DNA from 3 places in the Paenibacillus sp. S-38 genome. Region 3 is predicted to be linked to each of the others. Evidence: riboswitches for the same ligand, from Rfam matches in the RefSeq annotation. Region 3 holds a riboswitch; each other region holds the start of a gene.
The links. Region 3 has a riboswitch for cyclic di-AMP ahead of ACP26L_RS27655 (NlpC/P60 family protein). Riboswitches for the same ligand answer to the same signal wherever they lie in the genome.

Region 1 (3,270 bases), 3.8 Mb from region 3:
CTGCAGGCGTACACGGATGCCGCCAAAGCCGACTTCCGCACCGCAATGCAGACCAAGTACGGCACGGTCGGCGCATTGAACACCGCTTGGGGCACCTCTCTCGCTTCGTTCGCCGACGTGAATCCGCCGAGCGACGGCGATAATTTCTTCACGAACGGCTATAAGTCGAACTACGGCAAAGACTTCCTTGCCTGGTACCAAGGCGTACTCGAGAAGCACGTAAAAGCGATCGGCGCCAAGGCCCACAGCCGCTTCGACTCCGTCTTCGGCGTGCCGGTCGGCGCGAAGATCTCCGGTGTGCACTGGCAGATGAACAACCCGACGATGCCGCACTCCGCGGAATACGGTGCAGGCTACTATAATTACAGCACGCTGCTCGACGCGTTCAAGACCGCCAAGCTGGACCTGACGTTCACGTGCCTTGAGATGACGGACGCCCAGGCCAATACCGCTCCTTACTACTCGGCTCCGAAGTCGCTTGTGATCCAGGTTGCCAATCTCGCGAACCAGAAGGGCATTCGACTCAACGGCGAGAACGCGCTGGCCATCGGGGATGCCGCACAGTACCAGAACGTGGCGGAGATGCTGTTCAACTACAATTTCTCGGGCTTCACCCTGCTTCGCATGTCCAGTCTCGTGAATGCGGACGGCAGCGCTACGTCCCTGCTGAATTCCTTCCGCGATGCTATTGCCATGACGCCGGCTGCTGTGACGTTTGTCGTCAAAGGCGCACCGGCCGCATCCGGTGATACGGTCTACGTGACCGGCTCCCGCTGGGAGATGGGCAACTGGACGACCGGCGTCTACCCGATCAAGCTGACGTACAACAGCACGACGGCTGACTGGAGAGGCACGGCTTACATCGGTTCCGGGCGCAGCTATGAGTTCAAGGCCATCGTCAAGAATTCCGCCGGCACCGTCACTTGGGAACCGGGCTCGAACAACGTGCTGACCGGCCCAACGGCAGCAAGCACCTATACAATCAATTGGTAAGACCTTAAGAGAGGATCCCGGCAGAAGTGGCTGCCTTGTTCCCCTCCCATTCATCCATGAAGCGGCAGAGCCCCAATCGGCTCTGCCGTTTTTTGTCACAGCGTAAAATAAAAACGGTCTAAGACACAAGGAGATGAATGCGGTACCATGGAACAAAAGCGCCCATGCTCCGGTTTTTTGGACGAATTCGGCGTTTTACACCGGCCGGCCAACGGGATTATGATCTGGATGTAATTTGCAACTCATATTCACGCTGAATTTCCGTAGAGGAAAACGGGGGAACCAATTCTGACGAAGCATTTCGTCACGGGGTGAATCGGCAGCACCATCACATGGCGCTGCTGTAGGGCGACTCTAAGCGCCCGAATCCGTCAGCTAACCTCGTAAGCGTACGTAGAGAAGGTGAGACTGCCGTGCCGGCTGCAGCCGCAGGGAGACCCCCCTGTGGTTTTTTGCTGTGCCCACATTTGCTGTCAACTGAAACTGTAGGAGGACGAATATCAAACGCAACGGACTGGGGTAATATAAAACTAATTTCCCGCGTGAGCAATTTTTATCATGGGTGGTGACCGGTATGCTTCTTTCCATTAAAAGATTTCTGATCGGACGTCCTTTAAAGTCCAATGAATTAGGGGAGCAAAAGCTGAACAAGCTGAAGGCCCTCGCCATTCTTTCCTCCGATGCCCTTTCGTCCGTAGCTTATGGGCCGGAGCAGATCCTGATCGTGCTGATGACCCTGGGGGCTGTGGCCTTCTGGTACTCCCTTCCGATTGCGGTTGGGGTGCTCATCCTGCTGACCGCGCTTATCCTGTCTTACAGGCAGATTATTTTTGCCTATCCCCACGGCGGAGGAGCTTATGTGGTATCGAAGGAAAACCTCGGTACCTACCCCGGCCTGATCGCCGGAGGCTCTCTGCTGGTCGATTATATCCTGACCGTAGCCGTCAGCGTATCCGCAGGGACGGATGCCATCACGTCCGCCTTCCCAAGCCTGCACACGCATACCGTTCTGATCGCGACCGTGTTCGTCATCTTCATCACGATCCTTAACCTTCGGGGTGTAACGGAATCCGCTTCGATCCTGGCTTATCCGGTCTATTTATTCGTACTCGCCTTATTCATCCTCATCGGAGTAGGCCTGCTGCATATATCCGCGGGAGAGGTCCCGGCAGGATTGCATGCCCCGCTGGGCACGCCCGTTGCGGGAATCAGCCTGTTTTTGCTGCTTCGGGCCTTTGCGTCGGGCAGCTCCGCCTTAACCGGGGTGGAAGCCATCTCGAACGCCATCCCGAACTTTCAGGATCCGGCGCCGAAGAATGCCGCCAAGACCTTGACCGCCATGGGGCTGCTGCTGGCCCTGCTGTTCTCCGGTATCGTCTACCTGGCTTACTACTACGGCGTAATGCCCCGGCCTGATGTAACGGTGGTCTCTGAAATCGCCGAAGTGACCTTCGGACGGAATTTCATGTACTACTTTATCCAGGGAACGACGGCTCTGATCCTTATTCTGGCCGCCAATACCGGCTACTCTGCGTTTCCGCTGCTAGCTGTGAATCTGGCCAAGGATAAGTTCATTCCGCGGATGTTCACCATCCGGGGAGACCGGCTCGGGTATTCCAACGGCATTATCATTCTGGGGGTTCTGTCCATTCTTCTGATCGTTGTCTTCAAAGGACAAACCGAACATCTCATCCCGCTCTATGCGGTCGGTGTATTCATTCCCTTCACGCTGTCCCAGACGGGAATGATGATGAAGTGGATCCGGGAAAAACCGGAAGGCTGGGCGGTCAAACTGCTGATTAACTCGGCTGGAGCCCTGATCAGCCTGCTCGTCACGATCATGTTCTTTTTGACGAAGTTCACGCAGATATGGCCGGTTCTGATCTTCCTTCCTCTGATCGTTTATTTGTTCTATCGGATTCGCAGGCACTACGAGGCTGTGGGAGACCAGCTGCGGCTTTCTACCTGTGAGCCTGCACTGACGGTTGAGGGCAATGTTATGATTCTGCCCGTAGCCGGCATGACTCATGTCGTGGAGAATTCGCTTAATTACGTAAAGTCGCTTCATCCGCACCAGATCATCGCTGTTCACGTTCCCTTTGAGAGAGAAGAAGAGGCGGAGTTCGAGGAAAAGTGGAAGAAATGGCAGCCGGACGTCAGACTGGTCAGCCTGCACTCCCCCTACAGGAGCATTATCCACCCGCTGACCAAATTCATTGATACCGTGCAGCGCAAAGCAGCCGAATCCAATTATCAGGTGACCGTTGTCATTCCGCA
Region 2 (3,270 bases), 1.6 Mb from region 3:
ACGGACGGCACGCAGCTCGACAAGACCTGGGGGGGCGGCGACAGCGAGGTGCTTATCAAGCTCAATCATCCCACACCTCTCGCCTGGGTATCGATCGACCCGCAGTATACGATCGTGCTGGAGAACAAACGGATCAATTCGTTCATGAAAACCGAGGTCGATCCGCAGCTGTCCGTCCGCTGGAACCTCAGCGTGCTTAAGATTCTGGAGGTTCTCTCCGGCTGGATCGCATGGTAAAGGAGGATGACCGAAGATGAATGCCTTACGAAGCCGGATCGCCCACGGCTGGTCGATCGCCTGGAAGCAGCCTTTTGCCGTCATCGCCCTCTTCATCTATCATCTGGCCTGGGGCGTGCTGCTCTACAAGCTGATCCAGTCGGTCGTTCTGCCCCTCCTGCACCGTTACCCCGGGGAAGTGCTTCCCCGGGAGGCCGTTCAGCTGTTCTGGATCGAGGGACAGTTCCAGCTGATGAAAACCGACCTTCTCCAGCCCTACCTCTGGTGGGCGCTGGGGCTGCTCGCCCTGCGGATGGTGCTGCATCCGGTGCTGAACGCCGGGGTACTCTACTCGCTGCATAACCGCGATCTGAATGCAGGCTACCGGTTCGTGGAGGGAGTACGCCGGCTCAGCGTCCCCTTCTTCTCACTCTACGTTCTGCAGCTGCTGATGACGCTCGCTCCCTTGTACTGGCTGCTCCCCTACGCGGCCGGCCAGTATACGAAGCACTCTTCTTACCTGTCTTACGGCAAGGCGCTGCTGCTTCCCCTGGTCTTCTTCATCCTGTGGATCTTTCTCCTGCAGCTGCTCTTCCTCTTCCTGCAGATTGCGAAGACAGCCGGACGCTCGTCCCTCTACGCTCTGATCTTCGTCGTCCGTCATCTGCCCGCCATCGTCGCCGCGGGAGCGGCCGTGGCGGCCCTTGCCCTGCTGATCTCGGCGGCGGTCATGGCCTCCAGCTACCTCTGGGCCGGCTTCCTGGCCCTGATCGGCTACCAGGCGTACCGGCTGATCCAAATGTTCTTCAAAGTATGGGCGATCGGCACCCAATATGCCTTGTGGCTCGAGAAAGCCTGATGAACGAAAAGCCCGGACAGCCCCTATGCCTCGAATTGAAACGCCGCTTTCCATGCTGCTGCATGGGGAGCGGTGTTTTTGTATTTTCGACATCCCCATGTAAACATGCCGTAAACGCCGGAAAATCACCCTTTTCCGGAAATTTATGTATGCGCTTGCAATCCTTATTCTGTCTATAAACAAAAGGTTTCACTTTAAACGCCGGGTTTGTGACAACTTTGTGACACAAGCAGGAGAAACTCGAACTTACTCGAATATAGTTACTCGGTAATAAAAAATGAATATTTTGCCGAATTTCTGTCTCAGAAAACGGGGGATCCATTTTGGGTGAATTGATCTCGCTTCAGAGTGATCATAGGGAACCTTCAACCGAACCCTTCAGCTAACCTCGTAGGCACTTGGAAGGGGAAACTTCTTTGAAAAAGCAGCTTGTAGGACTCACACTCGCATTATCTTTGTTTTGCGGCATTTCCGTCGGCAGCGCTTACGCGGAAACCCCATTAAGCGCAGCGGTCAACGATGGCTTGGGCGCGTCGTACAAATGGTCCGGCACCACCAAGAGCGGCGGCTTCGACTGCTCCGGCTACACGGCCTGGGTATTCGCCAAATTCGGTGTCGACCTGCCTCACACCTCCAAGGGCCAAGCTGCTATGGGCACTTGGGTGGACCAGAACAATCTTCGTGCCGGCGATCTCGTGTTCTTCAACACAGACGGCAAAGGCATCTCCCACGTAGGCGTGTATGTTGGTGAAGGCAAGTTCTACCACTCCGCCACGAATCAAGGCGTAACAATCACGAACCTCAGTGACGGCTATTACGCCAAAAGGTATGTTACCGCCCGTCGCGTCCTCTCCGATGCTGCCTACGAGCAGCTCATGACCGACAAGTAACATCTGCGGCGTCACCCATCCTTACTACTTTTATTGAAGAAAGCCTTTTGGGCCTCCTCCCGTTCGCGGGCCGGACAAGCCCAAGAGGCTTTCTGTCGTTGCGTGGGTAAGTACAAGCACGCCGTCCAAGAAAGGAGCCCTCGACCCATGATTCTCTTCCTGCACCGCAAAGACCTGCGGACTGCCGACCTGCCCGCCTTCGATTATATCCATGCCTGCGGGTCGCCCTCCCTGCACGTGCTCGTGCTCGACCCGTTCCTCCTGCGCAGGGACCGCCACCGGGAGCACAGCGGCCGCAGCTTCCTAGCCCGCGCCGCCCGGCTGCAGTCCCTGTATGCCGCCCAAGGGCAGCGGCTGCACCTGCTCTGCGGCGAGCCGGCCTCCGTGGTCGGCGCGCTGCTCGAAGCCCACGCGATCCGCGAGCTCGTGTTCCACGAGGACCATACGCCTTACGCGTTGACCCGGGACCGCCTCCTGCGGGAAGCGGCGGCCCCGCGGGGCGTGCGTGTCACCGCTCTGGACGAGCAGGCCCTGGCGGACCTGCGCGATTTCCACCGTCATGCCGGCCGCAGCGAGCCGTACAAGGTGTTCACGCCGTACTATCGCCGGTGCGCGAGTACCTGCGGGAGCATTTCCGCCCGGCCTCCGCTGTTACCGTGGGCAGGCTGCAGACCCTGCCGCTGGCGGAGGGCTTCGCGGAGCGTTTCCCGCTGCCGCGGGAACTGGAGGAGACGCTGGACTCCTGCCGGCTACAGCCGCAGGGCAGCGAACCGGAAGCGGCGCTGGAGGACTTTCTCAGCGAGCGGCTGTCCGGCTACGCGCAGGGGCGCGACCGGTTCGACTGCGGGGAGACCAGCCGTCTCTCAAGGCACCTGAACACCGGGGCCCTCTCGATCCGGCATGTCTACGAGCGGCTGCTGGACTGCAGCGCCGGTGTTGAGCCGTGGCTGCGCCAGCTCGCCTGGCGGGACTTTTATTTGTACCAGTCGAGGCTGGACCCCCTGTTCTACCGCTACGAGCAGGAGTACGATCTGTCGGTGCTGCCCGAAGACGGCTTCCAGGCTTGGGCGGAAGCCCGCACGGGCATCCCGATCGTAGATGCGGCGATGACCGAGCTGAACGTGACCGGCTGGATGCCGAACCGGCTGCGGATGATCACCGCCATGTTCCTGACGAAGAACCTGCTCTGCCCCTTCCCTTACGGCGAGCGCTGCTTCCGGTACAAGCTGGCGGATTACGACAATGCGCTGAACCGCGGCGGCTGGCTGTGGTGCGCCTCGCTCGGCTTCGACGCGGCTCCCTACT
Region 3 (3,270 bases):
AACGGGAACTCTCGCTGCATCTCCTTCACCACGTGGATATTCTCCCACTGTGGAAAGTTGGGAGAAAAAATGGAAATTCCCTCCTGCGGATCCAGCAGCCCCGGAATCCCCATCCCCATGCCCAGCACCGAGTTTAGATCGATTGCTGCCTCCACAAGCATCATCTTTAGGATCGATTTGATTTTGTTCAGCACATGCGCCGGCCCCAAAGCGGCCTCCGTAAGATCGCTTCGTTCGATAACCGGCTTGAACGCCGAAGTGAAAACAGCCGATTTGATATTCGTGCCGCCCAAGTCAATCCCAATGATATAGTTCTCCATCCTCAGGGTCCCCCTTGTATCATTTTCTGCATAGTAGTGTACTCCTCAGGCCCTCTGCCATTAATGGAATTATGGGTTGAAAACATGGAATTTTGTTAGATTAAAAAGGTGGAGCTGCTTGCGTGGTTTATCCGGACTTCTACGTACAAAAGGAAAAGGACCCGCCCACGGCGAGTCCTTTGCTTGGCTGCACTTCTAATGAAAGAATGATATAAGTCCTTACACGCGTCTGGCTCCCACGTACTTTTTGCCCCAGTAACCTGTCGTGATGCTGGCTACCGAGACACCCGTGGAGCTGGCCGCCGAGATGAACTGGCCGTTCCCGGTATAGATCCCTACGTGGGAGACACGGCCGCCTTCGGCGAAGAAGACCAGATCCCCTGCCTGCAGATCCGTAACCGCGGTGCCTGCCGACTGGTACATCTCAACCGAGGTACGGGGAAGCTTGGTCCCCCACTGGGCGAATACGTAACCGACAAACCCCGAGCAGTCAAATCCGCCGGGAGAACTGCCGCCCCAGACATAAGGCGTCCCCATGTACTTGGACGCCGTCTGGAGGATCGACGATTGCAGGGTCTGCGTTGCCTGCGCCGGCTGCTGCACGGCCCCGGCCGCAATCTGCGGCTTGTACCAGGCCGGCGCATGATACCGGCCGTCTTGGTTGATGATCGCGATGCGGTTGTCGGCATCCCACTGGATGCGGTAACCGAAGGTTTCGGAGACGAACCGCAGAGGAAGATACACGCTGCCGTTCAAGAATTGAACCGCAGAGTCCAGTTGGACGGACTTTCCGTCCACTTCCGCCTTACGGCTGCCCGTCTGAAGGGCGATGGTCTGGCTGCTGTTCTTTAAAGTGACTTTAACAACGTCCCCGTCCTTCTCCCACCCGATCCGATAGCCAAGCTCTTCGGTCAGAGCACGCAGCGGAATCTGCATTTGATTGGCGTTATCGATGAAGGGCTGGGCCTCCGGAAATGGAACGAGACTGTCGTTGATTTGAATTTTAACATTGGTGGCCGCTTCCGCGCCCTGGGCATGAAGCATCCCAAGCACGCCTACGGCAGAAAATGCGCACGACAAAACAAGCTTTCGGTAAAAACGAAGATTCAACCTGATTCCTCCTGCGGCCTCCGAGGTTAGTTGACGGATTCGGAAGAGGCTGCTCCCTAGTTCGATAAACCGAACATTCACCCCATGTGAAGAATCCCCCGTACCAGATCTTTTGCTGAACTGGATTCGGCCTGTATTTTTTTATTAGACTAGCACAGCCTTTTTGTGATGTTCAAACCATGAAACAGTGGATTTCCTAATATCTTCCTTATATCGGCGAGGTTTACGATTTTCGACACAACTTTAACAAATTATTCAAAATAAAATAGACCGCCGCTTGGTGAGCAGGCGATCTATCATAGTGATGGTCAAACCATAGATAATGGTCATAGAACCTAAGTAGAGGTTGGATAAATTAGCATCACATCCGCTGTCGAGCGGTTGTCCGGCTAAGTATGGGCAAAAGACCAAGCTGTCGTTCCCGGACGGGATGGAGCTACATAGAAGCCAGTCTTCACCCTGACAGACAGGGTTCCGCCGTAGAGTGTGCAGGCTGCCTCGGCATCAATGGCGCAGGGCGCTTGGGGCCCCGTGCACGCGGCATGCGTTGCGGGCTGATCCCGCCTCCGCTACGGCGTCGTGCCTGTGCCGGTATCCACCGCCTCGCCTACCGCCGCCTCCGGTGCCGGCGCCTCCGCTTCTCCGCCGCCCGCCGTCTGCGGCGCGGGCTCGCTTCCGGCCGGCTTCGCGGTGCCGTCCGCCGCTCCGCCTGCGCCGGCCGCTGCACCCGTGCCGGCGTCTCCGCCCGCTGCCGGCGCAGTGCCGTCCGCCGCTCCGCCCGTGCCGGCGTCTCCGCCTGCTGCCGGCGCGGTGCCGCCCGCCGCTCCGCCTGAGCCGGCAGCTCCACCCGTGCCGGCGTCTCCGCCCGCTGCCGGCGCGGCGCCGCCGCTCGGCGTGCCGCCCTCAGCCGCAGGCTGGCCGCCGGTCTGCTCCTTCGCGGCACCGGCCTCCGCCGGCCGTACCTCGCCTTTGGCAGCCGTCGCCGTAGACGCCTGGGCCTGGGCTCCCTCAGGATTCCCCGTATTTCCCGGGGAATCCTGAGGTGCCGCTGCCGCAGCGGGAGCGGCCGGCGCTTCTGCTGCGGCGGTCTCGCTTTCCCCGGACCGTTCCGCATACTTCGGCGCGTTCTCGCCGTTAACCCGCTTGCGGCCCCCGGCATAGGCGCGGTATTTTTCCGGCTTGGCAAAAGCCGTCACCGGCACATCCTTGAGCGCCCGGCTGACCACCTCCTTGAACAAGGCGGCCGGGTATTTGCCTCCGGTTGTCGTCAGATAGTGATCCTTGTTCGTCTTCTCATAGCCGAGCCACACGGCCGCCACAATCTCGGGCGTATAGCCGACGAACCAGGCATCCTTGGACCCGTCGATCTGGCTGCCCCGGCGGTCCTTGAATTCCGGCGTGTCCGGCAGCTGGGTCGTCCCTGTCTTGCCGGCCACCGGCCTGTCCATCCTCGCACTGAGGCCGGTCCCTTCCGTGACGACCTTCTCCAGCATCCTCGTCATCGTATAAGCCGCACCCGGGTCGAGCATCGGCTCAAGCACCGGCTGCGCTTCCTGGCCGACCAGATTGCCCTGCGCATCCGTGATCTTGCGGATCGCATACGCCTTGGCGAGATTACCTTTATTGGCAAACATTGTATAGGCCTGCGCCATCTGCAGCGGGGAGGTGCCCTTGCTCATACCGCCCAGCGCAATCCCAAGGGTACGATCCGCTTCCTGCAGCGGCAGCCCGGCCTTGCGGCCGAACTCGAGCCCCCGGTCGATCCCGATCTCCTTCAGGAGGGCGACGGCCGGAATGTTGTACGATTCGATCAGCGCTTCCTCCAGCGTGACCCACCCGT

Region 1: another riboswitch for cyclic di-AMP. It lies ahead of ACP26L_RS09075 (APC family permease); the one in region 3 lies ahead of ACP26L_RS27655 (NlpC/P60 family protein).
Region 2: another riboswitch for cyclic di-AMP. It lies ahead of ACP26L_RS34480 (C40 family peptidase); the one in region 3 lies ahead of ACP26L_RS27655 (NlpC/P60 family protein).

Annotation. Positions count from the first base shown of each region.
Region 1 is NZ_CP187970.1:1,904,461-1,907,730, reverse strand. Features, by position in the region: gene ACP26L_RS09080 (family 14 glycosylhydrolase) at 1-993, shown strand, start outside; cyclic di-AMP (ydaO/yuaA leader) riboswitch at 1,235-1,399, shown strand; gene ACP26L_RS09075 (APC family permease) at 1,568-3,270, shown strand, end outside.
Region 2 is NZ_CP187970.1:7,870,444-7,873,713, forward strand. Features, by position in the region: gene ACP26L_RS34470 (M1 family metallopeptidase) at 1-237, shown strand, start outside; gene ACP26L_RS34475 (hypothetical protein) at 254-1,075, shown strand; cyclic di-AMP (ydaO/yuaA leader) riboswitch at 1,353-1,487, shown strand; gene ACP26L_RS34480 (C40 family peptidase) at 1,492-1,965, shown strand; gene ACP26L_RS34485 (deoxyribodipyrimidine photo-lyase) at 2,113-2,841, shown strand; gene ACP26L_RS34490 (FAD-binding domain-containing protein) at 2,943-3,270, shown strand, end outside.
Region 3 is NZ_CP187970.1:6,311,836-6,315,105, forward strand. Features, by position in the region: gene ACP26L_RS27650 (ROK family protein) at 1-320, opposite strand, end outside; gene ACP26L_RS27655 (NlpC/P60 family protein) at 540-1,430, opposite strand; cyclic di-AMP (ydaO/yuaA leader) riboswitch at 1,431-1,572, opposite strand; gene ACP26L_RS27660 (transglycosylase domain-containing protein) at 2,000-3,270, opposite strand, start outside.